DNA from 4 places in the Micromonospora sp. NPDC023644 genome. Region 4 is predicted to be linked to each of the others. Evidence: riboswitches for the same ligand, from Rfam matches in the RefSeq annotation. Region 4 holds a riboswitch; each other region holds the start of a gene.
The links. Region 4 has a riboswitch for cyclic di-AMP ahead of AB0G08_RS03850 (NlpC/P60 family protein). Riboswitches for the same ligand answer to the same signal wherever they lie in the genome.

Region 1 (3,785 bases), on a different contig from region 4:
AGATCCGGGCCGACCCGGGTTCGGGGGTGCGGACGCTCTACGTCGCGCTGTCCCGGGCCACCCAGCGCCTGACCACCGTCGACCCGACCGGCTGAGGCCGCGTTACTTGCACACATAGCGATGTGAGCATAGATTGGACGCGAATCCGGACGCCTGACGGAGGGTGGGCGCGTGGGCGCAGGTCATGACCACCATCACGGGTCGGTGGCGAATGCCGCACACCGCCACCGGGGCCGGCTCTGGGCGGCGTTCGGGCTGCTCGCCGGCCTGATGGCGGTGGAGGCGGTGGCCGCCTTCCGCACGGGCTCCCTGGCCCTGCTGAGCGACGCCGGGCACATGTTCACCGACGTGCTCGGCATCGGCATGGCGCTCGCGGCGATCGCCGCCACCCGGCGGGCGGGCGCCGACCCGCAGCGCACCTTCGGCCTCTACCGGCTGGAGGTGCTGGCCGCGCTGGCCAACGCCGTGCTGCTCTCCGGTGTCGCGGTCTACGTCGTGGTCGAGGCGGTGCGCCGCTTCGGCGACCCGCCCGAGGTGCTGGCGGGCCCGATGCTGGTGGTCGCCGTGTTCGGCCTGCTCGCCAACGTCGGCGCCTTCGCGCTGCTGCGCTCCGGCGCGAAGGAGAGCATCAACGTCCACGGCGCCTACCTGGAGGTGCTCGGCGACCTGCTGGGGTCACTCGGCGTGATCGGGGCGGCGCTGCTGATCGCCACCACCGGCTGGTGGTGGGCCGACCCAGTGGTGGCGGTCGCGATCGGGCTGTTCATCCTGCCCCGCACCTGGCGGCTCGGGCGGGCCGCGCTGCGCATCCTCGTACAGGCCGCGCCGGAGCACCTCCAGGTCACCGCGGTACACGACCGGCTGGCCGCCGTGCCGGGCGTCGCCGAGGTGCACGACCTGCACGTCTGGACGCTGACCTCCGGGATGGAGGTGGCCTCGGCGCACCTGACGATGGCGCCCGGCGCGGAGGTGGGCGCGGTGCTGGGCGCCGCCCGGGCCGCGCTGCACGACGACTTCCAGATCGAACACGCCACGTTGCAGATCGAGCCGGGAGCGTCGCCCGGGGCCTGTGGGGCGGTGGAGTGGTAATGAGGACAACCTTAAATCTGGGAGAGTATTGTGGGCTTATGCCGGATTTGACTGTTAGTGGACGCACACCGTCCGTCACCTGCGCTGCACCAGTCACACCGGCACCGGTAGGCTCGGCTTCGGCCTCCGCCAGGCGGCACCCACCGGTGCCGGCGGTGGCCGCCGCCTAATCGCCCGGCGGGGCGAACCGGGGAACCATGTTCGTGGGGTGCATCCGCGTCAGCGGTAGGGATCTTCCGTCCCGAACCCGTCAGCTAACCCGGTCGGCGGCTGACGGAAGGACACGTGTATGCCAGTGATGGCACCTGTACGACGACGTGCCGCCCGAACGGCGGCCCTGATCGCCACGATGCTCGCCCTCGGCGCCGCGGTGGCCCCGGTCACCGCCGCCCCGGCGGCGGCCACCACCCGCGCCGGCCTGCTCGCCGCGGCTCCCGGCCAGGACGAGGAGGGTGGCACCCCCGCCCTGCGGGACCAACTGGAAGCGGCCAGCAAGGGCTACCTCGACGCCAAGCGCGCCCTGGAGACGTCGACCAAGCGGCAGCAGCAACTCACCGCGCAGCTCAAGACCACCGAGGTCGAGCTGACCGCGCGCACCGCCAACGTCGGCGAGATCGCGGGGGCCGCCTACCGCACCGGCCGGCTCAGCGTGGCGTCCGCCCTGCTCAACAGCGGCTCGCCGGACGGCTTCATGGACCGCGCCGCCGCCCTCGACGCGGTCGCCGCCAAGGAGGACCGGGCCCTGCGCGAACTCCAGGAGACCCGGGACGAGGCCACCCGCACCAAGCTCGCCCTGGACGGCGAGATCCGAGAGCAGCGCAAGCAGGTCACCGTGATGGCCAAGCGCAAGGAGCAGGCCGAACGGGCGCTGACGGTCGCCAACCGGAAGCAGCAACAACAGCGGTCCGCGGGTGGGGGCGCCTCGCCGGGCGGCACCTCGACCAAGACGGCGAAGGCGGCGCCGCGCAACCCCGACGGCTCCTGGCCGCGTGAGTCGTGCAGCGTCAACGACCCGACCCCCGCCAACGGCTGCATCACCCCGCGCACCCTGCACGCGCTCAACCAGGCCAAGGCGGCGGGCTTCACCCGCTACGTCTCCTGCTACCGCCCCGGCGGCTCCGGCGAGCACCCGAAGGGCCGGGCCTGCGACTTCGCGGCCCAGAAGGGCGGCTTCGGCGGCGACGCCACCGGCGGCGACCGGACGTACGGCAACAACCTGGCGGCGTACTACGTGCGCAACGCCGACCGGCTCGCCGTGCTCTACGTGATCTGGTACAGGCAGATCTGGCTGCCGAGCAGCGGGTGGAAGTCGTACAGCGGGGCCAACGGCGACCCGTCCAGCGACCACACCAACCACGTGCACCTGTCGGTCTACTGACGCCCGCGCCCCGGTGTCCCGCCCGTCGGCGGGACACCGGGGGGCGTGGACGCCCGTCGCCTCCGGTCGCCCCGGCCGGCGGTCAGTCGGCCGGCAGCCCGGGCGGGCGCGTGTCGAGGGCCGCGGCGAGACGGGCGGCCAGCCCGAGATGGGCCGCCCGGGCCTGGCGGAACGCGTAGCCGAAGAGCGGCGCGGGCGCGGCGAGGGTGATCTCCACGTCGATGCGGACCACGTCGTCGGGCTCCACCCGCAGCCGGGTGTGGTTGCGCACCGTGGTGGCGGGCCACTGCCGCGCCACGGTGACGATCTCGTCGGGATCGTGGACGAGGACGTCGGCCCGGTAGGTGATCGGCAGGCGCACCGGCCCGGCGGCCAGGCGATCGGTGATGTCGTAGCTGGCGCGCGCGCCGGGGCGGGTCGGCACCCGACGGACCCGGACGATGAGCGGGTGCAGGTCCTCCTGCCGGCGGGGATCGGCGAGCAGCGCCGCAGCCTCCGCGAGGGAGCAGCGCGCCTGGACGGTGTAGCTGAAGGAATCCCGCCTGAGCACGCCGTCTCCCCGCCGTCGATGGTCGCCCGATCGTCGCGCATGCCGGGCACGCTGGCAACGCCGCGCCGATCCCGCCCGGAGTCCGGACGCCCGGGCGCCGGTCCCACTACGGTCAGCTGGTGGAGGGTCACGCCGCGTGTCGATCGGTGGAGGGTGGGCGCATGAACGGGTACGACGGATGAGCGGACACGTGATGGTCTTCGCGCCCACGCCCCGGCTGACGGTGACCGTCGACCAGCCCAGCGACGCGCCGGAGCTGCACCTGCACCCCGGCGGGCAGGGCGTCTGGCAGGCCCGGATGGTGATGTCGCTCGGGGTCGACGTGGTGCTCTGCACCGCCCTCGGCGGCGAGATCGGCCAGGTGCTGGAGCCGCTGCTGGTCAGCGAGGGGGTCAACCTGAAGGTGGTGCTCCGCGACTCCGGCAGCGGCGGGTACGTGCACGATCGGCGGGAGGGCTCCCGGGAGGAGATCGTCGACGTGCCCGGCCAGCCGCTCAGCCGGCACGAGCTGGACGAGCTCTACAACCTGGCGCTCGGCGAGGGGCTGCGCGCCACGGTCAGCGTGCTGAGCGGGCCGAACGAGCCGTCGCTGGTCCCGGCCGACCTCTACCGGCGGTTCGCCGCCGACCTCGGGGCCAACGGCAGCCGGGTGGTGGTCGACCTCTGCGGCGAGCACCTCGACGCCGTGCTCCAGAGCGGCGTCTTCTTCCTCAAGGTCAGCCACGAGGAGCTGATCGCCGACGGCCGCGCCGACGGCGAGGACGAGGA
Region 2 (3,785 bases), on a different contig from region 4:
CTGGTCGCGGTCGTCGGCGCCGCTCTGATCATGTTCGTGGTGCTCTACCTGACCCACGGGGTGACCGCGCAGACCTCGGTCGCCGTGCTCGGCACGCTGGGCAGCCTGGTGCTGACCGGCGTCCTCGGCACGATCGCCACCGCCGCGACCCACCTGACCGGGTTCGGCAGCGAGGACGCCACCACGTTGTCGATGTACCAGGCCGACGTCGACCTGCACGGCCTGCTGCTGGCCGGGATCATCATCGGTTCCCTCGGCGTGCTCGACGACGTCACGGTCACCCAGGCCGCCACGGTCACCGAGCTGGCGCACGCCAACCCCGGGCTGTCCCGGATGCAGCTCTACCGGGCGGCGACCCGGGTCGGCCGGGCGCACATCGCCTCGACGGTGAACACCATCGTGCTGGCGTACGCCGGCGCCTCGCTGCCGGTGCTGCTCCTGCTGACCGCCGACTCGCGGGCGGTGACCCAGATCCTCACCAGCGAGTTCCTGGCTCAGGAGATCGTCCGCAGCGCGGTCGCCACCCTGGGCCTGATCGCCGCCGTGCCGCTGACCACCGGGCTGGCGGCCGTGGTGACCGCGGCGGGCCGGCGCGGCGGGGACGCCACCGACCGCGCGGCGTCCGCGCCCGCGCCGGCGCCCCGGCCGGCGGCCGACCGGTCCGAGGCGCTGGAGGCGCTCAGCGGGCCGCGCGCCGCGGACGCGCCGTCCGCCGCTCCCGGCGGATGGCCCGGTCGGAACAGGAGCACGGACACCGCATGGTGACACTCCTCAGCGTGACCGAACAGGACGTCCGACCTGATAAACGCGTCACTGCTCACCCTCCGCCATCACGAAATAACGCATTTAGTCGGCTTAGGGACGTAGATCCCCGGGAGTGCTCTCAGGTAACCTCGCTGCCGGTCACCGCCGAAGGCGCGCAGCGGCGCCTGCGGTGCCGCCGCCCAATCGCCGCCAGGCGAGCCGGGGACCCAGGTACGTGGGGTGAATCCGCGACAGCGGTAGGGGCCACTTCCGCCCCGAACCCGTCAGCTAACCCGGTCGGCGGTCGACGGAAGGGAAAACTGTGACGGCACCCCTACGCCGCTGGTTGACGCCCGTGGTGGCCGTGCTCGCCGCCCTGGCGGTCTTTGCCGGGCCCCTCCCGGCGGCGGCCGCGCCCACCCCGCCCAAGCCCTCCGGGCACGGGGACAACGAGCCCAAGCTGCTCGACGACCTGATCGAGGCCCGCAACCGGTCCTATGTGCAGGCCCAGGCGAAGCTGAAGAAGTCGGAAGAGCGCCAGCTCGAACTGGCCCTGGAGGTCGACCGGGCACAGGCCGAGCTGGACGCGCTGGCCCCGCAGGTGAGCCAGATCGCCGCCCAGTCCTACCGAACCGGGCGGATCGGCGCGGTGTCGATGCTGCTGGACACCGCCAGCCCCGACTCGTTCGTCCGCCGCGCCGCCGCCCTCGACGAGATCAACCTGGTCAACTCCAAGAAGCTGGCCGAGGTGAACGCGATCAGGGACCGCGCCAAGCAGGCCAAGCTGGCGGTCGACGCCGAGGTGCGCGAGCAGCAGAAGCTGAAGAACGAACTGGCGCGTGGCAAGCGCGAGGCGGAGAAGGCGCTCGCGCTGGTCGGCGGCAGGGGGTTGACCAGCGGCAAGGTGGTCGCCACCTCGCCGGTGGCTCGGATGGCGCCGGGTCGCACGGCCGACGGCGACTGGCGGCCGCTGTCAGCCACCGAGGACGACCCGACCACCTCCGGCCGAATCACCGCGCGCACCCTGCACATGTACAAGGAGGTCAGGCGGGCCGGCTTCAACCGGTTCGTCGGCTGCTACCGCTCCGGCGGGCCGTACGAGCATCCGAAGGGCCGGGCCTGCGACTGGTCGCTGCAACGCAGCGGCTTCTCCCCCTGGCACAACGACGACACATACATGTACGGCAACAACCTGACCGCGTTCCTGGTCCGTAACGCCGACCGGCTCGGCATCTACTACGTGATCTGGAACCGGCAGATCTGGTTCCCGGCGACCGGCTGGAAGTCCTACAGCGGCCCGTCGAACCACACCGACCACGTGCACGTCTCACTGCTCTAGCCGAGACCCACCCCCAGGGCCGCCCCGCCGGACGCGGGGCGGCCCTGTGTCGTCGGCGGGGCGGCCCTGTCGTCGCGTGGGACCGCCCGCCGCGGGAACGGCGGGTCGGGACAGGCCGCAGGCAGGAACGGGCGGGAGACGGGCCCTCGCGCCGGGACACGGCACGGCCGGGCACGGCACTGCGAGACGCGGCGCAGCGAGGCGCGGCAGGGCGCCGCGGGGTAGGCCGGGCGGCGGAGGGTGTCAGGCGAGCGCGGCGCTGGCCGCCGGCTCCGGCGCGTCGACCGCGCGGGAGGGCACCGCGGCCACCGTCCGCACCTCGCCGGCGGTCAGCCGGTACGACATGCCGACCACCCCGCAGCGACCGGCGGCCACCTCGGCGGCGAGCACGGCGGAGCGGCCCAGCATCGCCTCGACGGTGTGCGCGATGTGGATGTCGACGATCCGGTCGATGTCGTCCACGCCCTCGGCGGCGGCCCGGCGCAGGCTGGGCACCACCGCGTCGACCACGGCGCACAGGTGCCCGACCGGCGGGGTGCCGGTGGCGTCCGCCGCCCGCGCCGCCTGGACGGCCCCGCAGGAGTCGTGCCCGAGCACCACCACCAGCGGCGTGCCCAGGACCGTGACGGCGTACTCCACGCTGCCCAGCACCTCGGGGCCGATGGTGTGCCCGGCGGTGCGGACCACGAAGAGGTCACCCAGGCCCCGGTCGAAGATGATCTCGGCCGCGAGCCGGGAGTCGGAACAGCCGACGATCACCGCGAAGGGGTGCTGCCCGTCGGCGACCGCGGCGCGGTGCCCGGCGTCCTGGTTGGGGTGGCGCGGGGCGCCGGTCACGAACCGCCGGTTGCCGGCGTGCAGCTCGGCGAGCGCCTGCTCGGGACTCGCGGGGGCGGCGAACGGGGTGCCGACGTCGGCCGGGGCATCGCCCGCGGTCGACACCGGGAGCGTCCGCTCCGGGCCCGGTTGAGTGCCTGGCGATCCGGGACGACTCATCCCACACCTCGCTACCTCACGTGAACGGCCTGGTCACCCGGGCCGACGCTGGACGCGGGCTGCCACCACCGTCACACGCAACGCAAGATACGTCAAGGGATACGTGATATGGGTTTCATACGTTAGGCGGGCCGGGGTGCGGTGGCGCTCGGCTCGCCGCCCGCCCGTCTGCCCACCTGGCCGCCGCGAGGGCACAGGGCAGACACGAAGCAAGGGCCATACGATGACGGACATGGCGACGACAGGGGAGAACGGGAGCACCCGCAACTGGACGTTCCTCACCAACCACGGGCACGTGCTGCTCGCCATCGCCCGCAACCCCACCGCCCGGCTCCGCGACGTCGCCGACGAGGTGGGCGTCACCGAGCGGGCCGCCCAGGCGATCGTCGCCGACCTGGAGGCCGGCGGCTACCTGTACCGCACCCGGGTGGGCCGACGCAACGAGTACACGCTCAACCCCGCCGGCCGGTTCCGGCACCCTGCCGAAGCGGACCGGCAGGTCGGCGACCTGCTCGCCCTCTTCACCGACGAGCAGGAACCGGCCGAGGCCACCGAGCGCCCCTGACGGCCGGTCCCACCCGGCCCGCTGCCGCAGCCCGCGATCTCACCGGCACCACCGGGGCCTCGGGCCCTTGGAGCGTCGCCGGACGCCCGCACCCGCGTCGGCCGCCCCCACCGGCTCCCGGCCCGTGCCGCCGGCCGCCGG
Region 3 (3,785 bases), on a different contig from region 4:
CCGTGCCGCCGGTCCTGTCCGTGCCGCCGGTCCTGTCCGGGCCGTCCGCGACGGGGCTGCCCGTTCCGCCGCGCCCGCCGCCGAACCGGCCCCGGACCGGGCCGCCGTGGTCGTGCTCGCGGGTCCGGTGCGGCTGCCGGCCGGGTCCGCCTCGCGCCCCGCCGGCCCCCGGGCGCCGCCGCGCGGCTGAGCCGCGTCACCCGCACGGGCCGGCGCCCGTGCCCGCGCCCACCGAACCTCGTCCCCGCACCGCCCGACGGCGGCCCGTGGCGTCACCACGCCGGTCGTCCGGGCGGCGCGTACGCCCCGCCGCCGCACTCGTCCGTGAGGTGCCGACCATGGAGACCGTCCTCTACCAGTTCCTGATCGAGGTGCCGCAGGCCGCCGTCATCTGGTCGGTCCTGCTCCTGCTGGCCCTGACCGTGCTCGCCGTGCTGGTCGCCCGCCCCGAGCGGGCCCGCCCCGTCGACGCTCCGGTCGCGCCGCCGGCCGACGATCCCGCGGCGGAGGTGGCCGACGCGGCCGACCTGCGCCGCTACGCCGAGGAGGTGGCGGTCGCGGCGGCCCGGGCCGCCCGGACCGCCCGGCGGCGACGGGCCGACTGGCTCGCCGCGCAGGAGGAGTCCGACCGGGCCTGGCAGGCGTACGACGAGGCGGAGAGGGCCGCCCGCCGGTTGACCGCGGCCGCCCTCCTGCCCGCCCCGCGCACCCCGCGCACGCCCGCCGAGTACGCCGCCCGGGAGCGCTGGCTGCACCACGCCGCGATGGCCGCCCACTGGCGTGGGGACCTCTCCGCCCGTCAACTCAGCGACGTGTTCGCCCGGCGGGCGGGCTGGGATCCCCGGCGGCACCCGGCCGAGCAGGAGATCGTGCTGGCCCGCGCGGTACGCGACGCGAAGCGCGCCCGCCACCGCGCCGCCGCCGAACGGGAACGGGCGGCGTGGCGCGACGCCGACCTGGCCGCCGAGGCGGCGCGGGCGCTGGCCGTGGAGGCGTACGCCGCGGCGGCCCGGCTCCGGCCGGGCCGGCTCCCCGCGCCGCGGGTGGCGTCCGCCGCGCCCCGGCCCGTGCCCGCGGCACGCTGGCGGCCCGCCCGGGTGGGCTGAGTCGCCGCACGCCGTCCCCGCGACGCCGAGGAATCCTTCGGTGACGCCGGTCACCATGCCGGTGAACCGGTCATCCGGCGCGGCGCGGTCGATTCCCGCCGGGGTTTCGACGCCGATGTCCGCCACTCGTCCCGTTGTCACCCCAAGGGGCGCTCGGAAACGGTCGTCCCATTGAGTCGCGTCAGTGGCGAAGTGCCCGCAAAAATTGCCTCTAGATCAAGGTTTAAGCAGGTGGGACGGGGTTGGCAGGGCCCGGACCGGCCAGTAATGTCGGCGCGTCCGGTGCGGTACCCGATCGCCAGAGGCGACGCCGCGCCGACCCGCCTAATCGTGAACGACGAACCGGGGACCCAGTGCTTGTTGGGGTGAATCCGTGGGCCGTGGCCCGTGGTAGGGCGTTCTTCCCGCCCGAATCCGTCAGCTAACCCGGTCGGCGGTGTCGGAAGGAGTTCCATCCTCATGCCACACCCGTCCACCCCTCGGTTGTTCCGCCGTCTCCACGGCGCCGCGGTGCCCGTGCTCGTCCGTCCGCCGGTCGCGAGCTGACCCACCGGTCACCGTCCGTCGCCCGGCATCCCGGGCGCGTCCCCTGAGTGGTCCACGACCCGCCCGGACGTCCGTCCGCGCGGCGGTCCGCCCTGCCCTCGGCACGGACCGACGACCGCTCACCCCCAGCCCGTGGAGGAAACCGTGAAGCACCACCTCAAGCGACAGCTGCGTCGCCTCACGTCCGAGCGTCCGTACCAGCTGGCCGCCGCGTCCGCAGCGGCGCTCGTGCTGGCGTCGGGCTCCGGCGCGCTGCTGGCCGGCACCGACGAGGCCCCCGCCGCCGCGCAGGCCCTGGTGGCCGCGACCGAACTGCGGGACGACACCGCGGCCTCGCGCAGCCAGGCCCGGGTCGCGACCGCCCCGTCCAGCGCCGCCCCGGCCGCCTCCAGCGCCGCCCCGTCGGCCAGCGCCTCCAGCGCCGCCCCGGACCCGGACGTGACCCGCAAGCCGGCCCCGCCGAAGCCCCCGGCCGACAAGACCCTGGACTACGACTACCAGGCCCAGACCACCTTCTACAACTGCGGTCCGGCGGCCGTCCGGCACGCCCTCAGCGCCGCCGGCATCGCGCGCAGCCAGGACGCCCTCGGCGCCCAGCTGGGCACCGACCAGATGGGCACCGACTCGGCCCAGGACACCACCCGCGTGTTGAACGCGACGGTGAAGGGCGACCCGTACCGCACCCGGATGATCCCGGGTGGCGCCGCCACCCCGGCCCAGATGGACCGTCTCCAGGCCGACGTGGTCGCGGCCATCGGCGACGGGCGGGGCGTCGTGGTGAACGTCGCCGGCAGCGCCACGGACACCGACGGCGGCTGGCACTCCTTCCCCGGCGGGCACTACATCGCCGTGGTGGGCTACCAGGACGAGGGGCGGCTGGTGAAGGTCGCCGACTCGGCGAACCCGGCGACCGCGTCGTACTGGATGAGCACCATCGCCCTGGCGAACTGGGCGGCCACCCGCGGCTACTCCGCCTGAGCGACAGCGTCGGGCGTCGGCTCCCCGTGCCGGGGGTCGGCGCCCGTTGTCGTGTCCGGGTCAGGGCCCTCGCCCGCGGCGTCCCGTGGTGGCACACTGCGCCCCATGGTCGATGAATCGGGTGACCGGGACGGCCGGCGGGTGCTTCTGCTGCTGCACGGGATGGGCGCCACCGGCGAGGTGTGGCTGCCCTGGGCGCCGCTGCTCGAGCGTCGCTGGGCGGGGCGGTGGCTGGCGCCGGACCTCGCCGGCCACGGCTGGTCGCCGCCGCTGCCGGCGTACTCGTTCCCGGGGCTGGCCGCGCGGATCTCCACGGGGCTTTCGGCGGGGGACCGGCTCGTCGTGCTGGGGCACTCCCTCGGCGGGGTGGTCGGCCTGGCACTGGCCGCCCGGAGCGCCGGGCTGCCGGTCGACGCCGTGGTGGGGCTCGGCATCAAGGCCGTCTGGTCGCCGGCGGAGCTGGCGAAGGCGGGGGAGTTGGCCGCCCGGCCGGTGACCTGGTTCGCGAGCCGGGACGAGGCGGCCCGCCGCTACCTGCGGGTGGCCGGCCTGACCGGGCTCTTCGCCCCCGACCATCCCGTCGTGGAGGCCGGGCTGCGGCAGGTCGACGGCCGCTGGCGGCTGGCGATGGACCCGGCCGCGTTCGGCGTGGGCGCGCCGGACCTGCCCGCCCTGCTGGCGGCGACCGACGTGCCGGTGCTGCTGGCCCGCGGCGAGCACGACCCCATGGTCACCGACGCCCAGCTCAAGGAGCTGGGCGTGCCGGTCGCCACCCTGCCCGGCCTCGGCCACAACGCCCACGTCGAGGCCCCCGAGGCGGTCCTGGACCTCGTCGACCCGTACCGCTGACGGCTGCCCCGCCCCGGGGCGCGGCGTCGAGGATTCCGGGTGCGGACGGCCGTCGCGTGCCGCAGCGGCGGGAGCCTGACCCGGAGCGGGCCGCCCGAGCAGGGTGTCAGGCGGTGGGGGAGAGGGCCGCGTCGTCCGGGTCGAGCGGCAGGCCGGTCGCGCCCGCGACGCGCGGGGCCGGCGGGTTCCAGCCCCCGTCGAGCTGCCGCCGCGCGGCCTCCAGGAACGCCTCGGCGTACGACTCGGCGGGGAAGTCGCCCAGGTAGCGGCTCCGGGTGGTCCACCGGGCCGAGGCCAGCGGGTCGG
Region 4 (3,785 bases):
TCGGCGCGTTGTGCAGGAACAGCGCCGAGGAGCCCCGCAGCGGGCAGGGGGCGGTCGCCGGGGGCGGGTTCGGCACGCCCGGGGGCTGCCGGTTGCAGCCGGTGAAGGGCGGCTGGTTGGTGGCGAAGTCCGGGTCGATGGTGACCAGGCCCGTGTGGTGCGTGGCGGTCGACTTGAACGGCGCCTTGAGCAGGTCGAAGTAGTGCGACCAGTTCCAGTACGGACCCGGGTCCCAGTGCATGCCGCGCACGGTCGAGGCGACGGTGCCGGGGACGTTGTCGTGCCCGATGATGTGTTGCCGGTCCAGCGGGATGTTGTACTGCCGCGCCAGGTGGCGGACCAGCTTGGCGGAGGTGCGGTACATCGCCTCCGTGTACCAGGTGCCGTGCCCGGCGAAGCCCTCGTGCTCCAGCCCGATGGACTTGGAGTTCACGTACCAGTTGCCGGCGTGCCAGCCCACGTTCTTGGTCTTGATGTGCTGGGCGATGTGGCCGTCCACCGAGCGCAGGGTGTAGTGCCAGCCCACCCGCTTCGGGTCCTTGACCAGGTTGACGCTCGGCCCGAAGTAGCCCTCGGTGTCGTGGATGACGATGTATTCGATCTTCTGCTGCGCGGGGCGGTCGGCCAGGTCGTGGTTGCCGTAGTCCTCGATCGTCGGGCCGTACTGCTGGTACGGCGCCGGGATCCACTCGCAGGAGATGTCGCTCGGGCACTCCAGCCCGTCGGGCCGCGCGAGCTTGCGCAGGTTCAGCCGGTCCAGCCAGGAGCGGTCCGGCTGGACCGCGACGCCGGCCAGCGTGACCCGCTGCCCGTCGTCGGTCAGCCGGCTGTCGCCCGTGGCGATGGTGGCGTACACCTCGTTGGCGAAGGCCGCCGCGGCGTCGGCGCTGTCCGCGCCGGAGTACCGGGCCACCGCGCCGTACCAGGCCGCCGGGTCGGTGCCGGCGCCGACCGGGGCGCCGATCTCCTTCTGGTACGCGGCCAGCAGCGCCGCGCCGCCCCGGATGTTCGCCGTGACGTCCGTCCGCAGCGCCTCCTCGCTGGCGCCGGTCAGCTCCGCGGCGGCGTCGAGCGTCCGGAGCGCCGCCTCGTCGGGCGGCGCAGCGGCCGGCGGCTCGTGCGCCTCGGCCAGGGACCGGCGGGAGTCGTCGCCGCGCGGGTCCTCGGTGCCCTCGTCGTGGTGGGTGCCACCGGACAGGGCGGCGACGTGCTCGGCGTCGGTGAGGTGCATGGGTCCGTAGCCGCCGCTGGTGCTCGGCGTGCCGGCGTTGGTGTCCCAGCGGGACTGCAGGTAGGAGACCCCGAGCAGGACGCTCTCGGGCACGCCGTACTCGGTCGCCGCGGCGGCGTACTGCTGCTGCCGGTCGGTCGCCGGCGACGCGGCGGCGGATCCGGCGGCGGTGAGCGGCGTCGCCGCCAGGGCGGCGGCCACGGCCGCGGCCAGCAGGACGCGTCTGCTCCTTGATGTCGCTGACAGGTGCATCAGACCCCCAGTTCGGACGGGCAAAGATGGGGCCACCTTCGCCCCGTCCGCCGCCTCGGGTCAATACCTTTCCGCCCGACACTTCAAAAGGAAGGAAACTCTCGTCGTCCGGGTTGCGGATCCGCCCGCCCGGATGAGTACGGAGTGTCACCGCCCGAAGGGTTGCGGATCGATAACGGTCGTCTCTACTCTGGTCCTTCGTCGGCCGGTGACAATCCGTCCAACCAGGGCGGTGACGGTCCGGCACCGCCGAGTCGCTCCCGAGCGAGCCGGGGACCCAGGTTCCCCGGGGTGAATCCGCAGTCCCTGCGGTAGGGCGCCCCTTCCCGCCCGAACCCGTCAGCTAACCCGGTAGGCGGTACGGAAGAAGGAGTACGGACCCCGGTGGCACACCATGCCCCGCGGCCACCGTCGACCCGGTCGGCCCTCGCCGACCCGGTGACGGCTGCGCCGCGCCCACGCTGGTACCGCTGCACCACCGCCCTCGCCGCCCTGGCCGCGTTCGCCGTCGTCCTGACCGGCGGCGCCACGGCGGCCCACGCCGAACCGACGGTCGCCGAGATCGAGCGACAGATCGACGAGGACTGGAACAAGCTCGAACCGATCATCGAACGGCACAACGCCACCCGACAGGACCTGGCCGCCAGGCGGAAGCAGGCCGACGCGCTCGCCGCGCAGATCGGGCCGCTGGAGAAGCAGGTCGACCAGGCGATGGAGAAGGTGGCCGCGCTGGCCGCCCGCGCCTACAAGGGCGAGAACGTCTCCGTCGTCAACGCCCTGCTGGGCAGCCGCTCGCCGAGCGAGATGCTCGGGCAGCTCGAACTGCTCGACCGGTTCGCCCAGCACCAGCAGCAGGACGTGCGGCAGGTCGCCCAGCTGCGCGACCGGCTGGCCGGGAAGAAGGCGCCGCTGGACGAGATGGTCGTCCAGCTCAGCCGCACCGAGGCCCAGCTCGCGGCGAAGAAGAAGCAGATCAACGCCGAGATCGACCGGTTGCAGAAGCTGCGGCTGCGGGTCTACGGCAACGGTGGCGGCGGGCCGCTGCGCCCCGCCCCCTGCCCGGCCGGCTACCCCGGCGGGGCGGCCGGCACCGCCGTGAAGTTCGCCTGCGCCCAGATCGGCAAGCCCTACGTCTGGGGCGCCGAGGGGCCGAACTCGTACGACTGCTCCGGGCTGATGCTCGCCGCCTGGGCGAAGGCCGGGGTCTCGCTGCCGCACAACGCCGCGCAGCAGCGCCGGGCCACCGCGACCGTCAGCCGGGGCGAGCTGCGCCCGGGTGACCTCGTCTTCTACTACAGCGACCTGCACCACGTCGGCATGTACGTCGGCGGGGGCTGGGTGGTGCACGCCTCCCGCGCCGGGGTGCCGATCAGGATGAAGAAGGTCGACGACGGCCCGATCCACAGTTACGGCCGGCCCGGCTGACATGCCCGGAGGGCCCCTGTCCGGCGGGGGCCCTCCGCCCGGCCGAGGGTCGGGTCAGCGGGTCGGCCAGGTGCGCCAGTGCTGCCAGGAGCGGCTCGGGGTCGGCCCGCGCTGGCCCTGGTAGCGCGAGCCGTAGACGGCCGAGCCGTACGGGTGCTGCGCCGGCGACGAGAGCCGGAAGATGCAGAGCTGGCCGATCTTCATGCCCGGCCAGAGGGTGATCGGCAGGTTGGCCACGTTCGACAGCTCCAGGGTCACGTGGCCGGAGAAGCCCGGGTCGATGAAGCCCGCCGTGGAGTGGGTGAGCAGGCCCAGCCGGCCCAGGCTCGACTTGCCCTCCAGGCGGCCGGCGAGCTGATCGCCGAGCGAGATGACCTCCAGCGTCGAGGCGAGCACGAACTCGCCCGGATGCAGCACGTACGGCTCGCCCTCCGGCACCTCGACCTTCGACGTGAGGTCGTCCTGCTGCTGCGCGGGGTCGATGTGGGTGTAGAGGTGGTTGTTGAAGACCCGGAAGAGATTGTCCAGGCGTACGTCGATGCTGGAGGGTTGCACCAGCGCGGGCTCGAACGGCTCCAGCGCGAGCGTCCCCGCCTCGATCTCGGAGGCCAGGTCGCGGTCGGAGAGCAGCATCCGCACACCTTAGCGAGCGACGCGCGTGACCTGCGTGTCGGAGTGCGTCTTCGTACGTTTGTTCGATAGAATGCCGGCATGGCTTCCTGGTCCGAATTCGCCGCCGACGAGCCCCGCCTCGCCGACGGGATCCGCCTTCTCATGCAGCAGTACGGGCCGGGCTTCGGCTACCTGGCCACCGTCCGCGCCGACGGCGGTCCCCGGGTGCACCCGGTCTCCCCGGTGATCACCGACGAGGGGCTCT

Region 1: another riboswitch for cyclic di-AMP. It lies ahead of AB0G08_RS23465 (hypothetical protein); the one in region 4 lies ahead of AB0G08_RS03850 (NlpC/P60 family protein).
Region 2: another riboswitch for cyclic di-AMP. It lies ahead of AB0G08_RS10895 (hypothetical protein); the one in region 4 lies ahead of AB0G08_RS03850 (NlpC/P60 family protein).
Region 3: another riboswitch for cyclic di-AMP. It lies ahead of AB0G08_RS14700 (C39 family peptidase); the one in region 4 lies ahead of AB0G08_RS03850 (NlpC/P60 family protein).

What each region holds. Positions count from the first base shown of each region.
Region 1 is NZ_JBFABA010000041.1:46,029-49,813, forward strand. It holds gene AB0G08_RS23455 (AAA family ATPase) at 1-95, shown strand, start outside; gene AB0G08_RS23460 (cation diffusion facilitator family transporter) at 172-1,089, shown strand; cyclic di-AMP (ydaO/yuaA leader) riboswitch at 1,243-1,374, shown strand; gene AB0G08_RS23465 (hypothetical protein) at 1,388-2,467, shown strand; gene AB0G08_RS23470 (SRPBCC family protein) at 2,550-3,017, opposite strand; gene AB0G08_RS23475 (PfkB family carbohydrate kinase) at 3,196-3,785, shown strand, end outside.
Region 2 is NZ_JBFABA010000010.1:75,112-78,896, forward strand. It holds gene AB0G08_RS10890 (YibE/F family protein) at 1-765, shown strand, start outside; cyclic di-AMP (ydaO/yuaA leader) riboswitch at 932-1,063, shown strand; gene AB0G08_RS10895 (hypothetical protein) at 1,067-2,083, shown strand; gene AB0G08_RS10900 (carbonic anhydrase) at 2,327-3,079, opposite strand; gene AB0G08_RS10905 (MarR family winged helix-turn-helix transcriptional regulator) at 3,303-3,644, shown strand.
Region 3 is NZ_JBFABA010000015.1:109,616-113,400, reverse strand. It holds gene AB0G08_RS14710 (hypothetical protein) at 1-190, shown strand, start outside; gene AB0G08_RS14705 (hypothetical protein) at 339-1,106, shown strand; cyclic di-AMP (ydaO/yuaA leader) riboswitch at 1,418-1,557, shown strand; gene AB0G08_RS14700 (C39 family peptidase) at 1,785-2,630, shown strand; gene AB0G08_RS14695 (alpha/beta hydrolase) at 2,736-3,479, shown strand; gene AB0G08_RS14690 (CDP-glycerol glycerophosphotransferase family protein) at 3,586-3,785, opposite strand, start outside.
Region 4 is NZ_JBFABA010000003.1:188,488-192,272, forward strand. It holds gene AB0G08_RS03845 (peptidoglycan recognition family protein) at 1-1,483, opposite strand, end outside; cyclic di-AMP (ydaO/yuaA leader) riboswitch at 1,721-1,855, shown strand; gene AB0G08_RS03850 (NlpC/P60 family protein) at 1,868-2,908, shown strand; gene dcd (dCTP deaminase) at 2,963-3,541, opposite strand; gene AB0G08_RS03860 (pyridoxamine 5'-phosphate oxidase family protein) at 3,620-3,785, shown strand, end outside.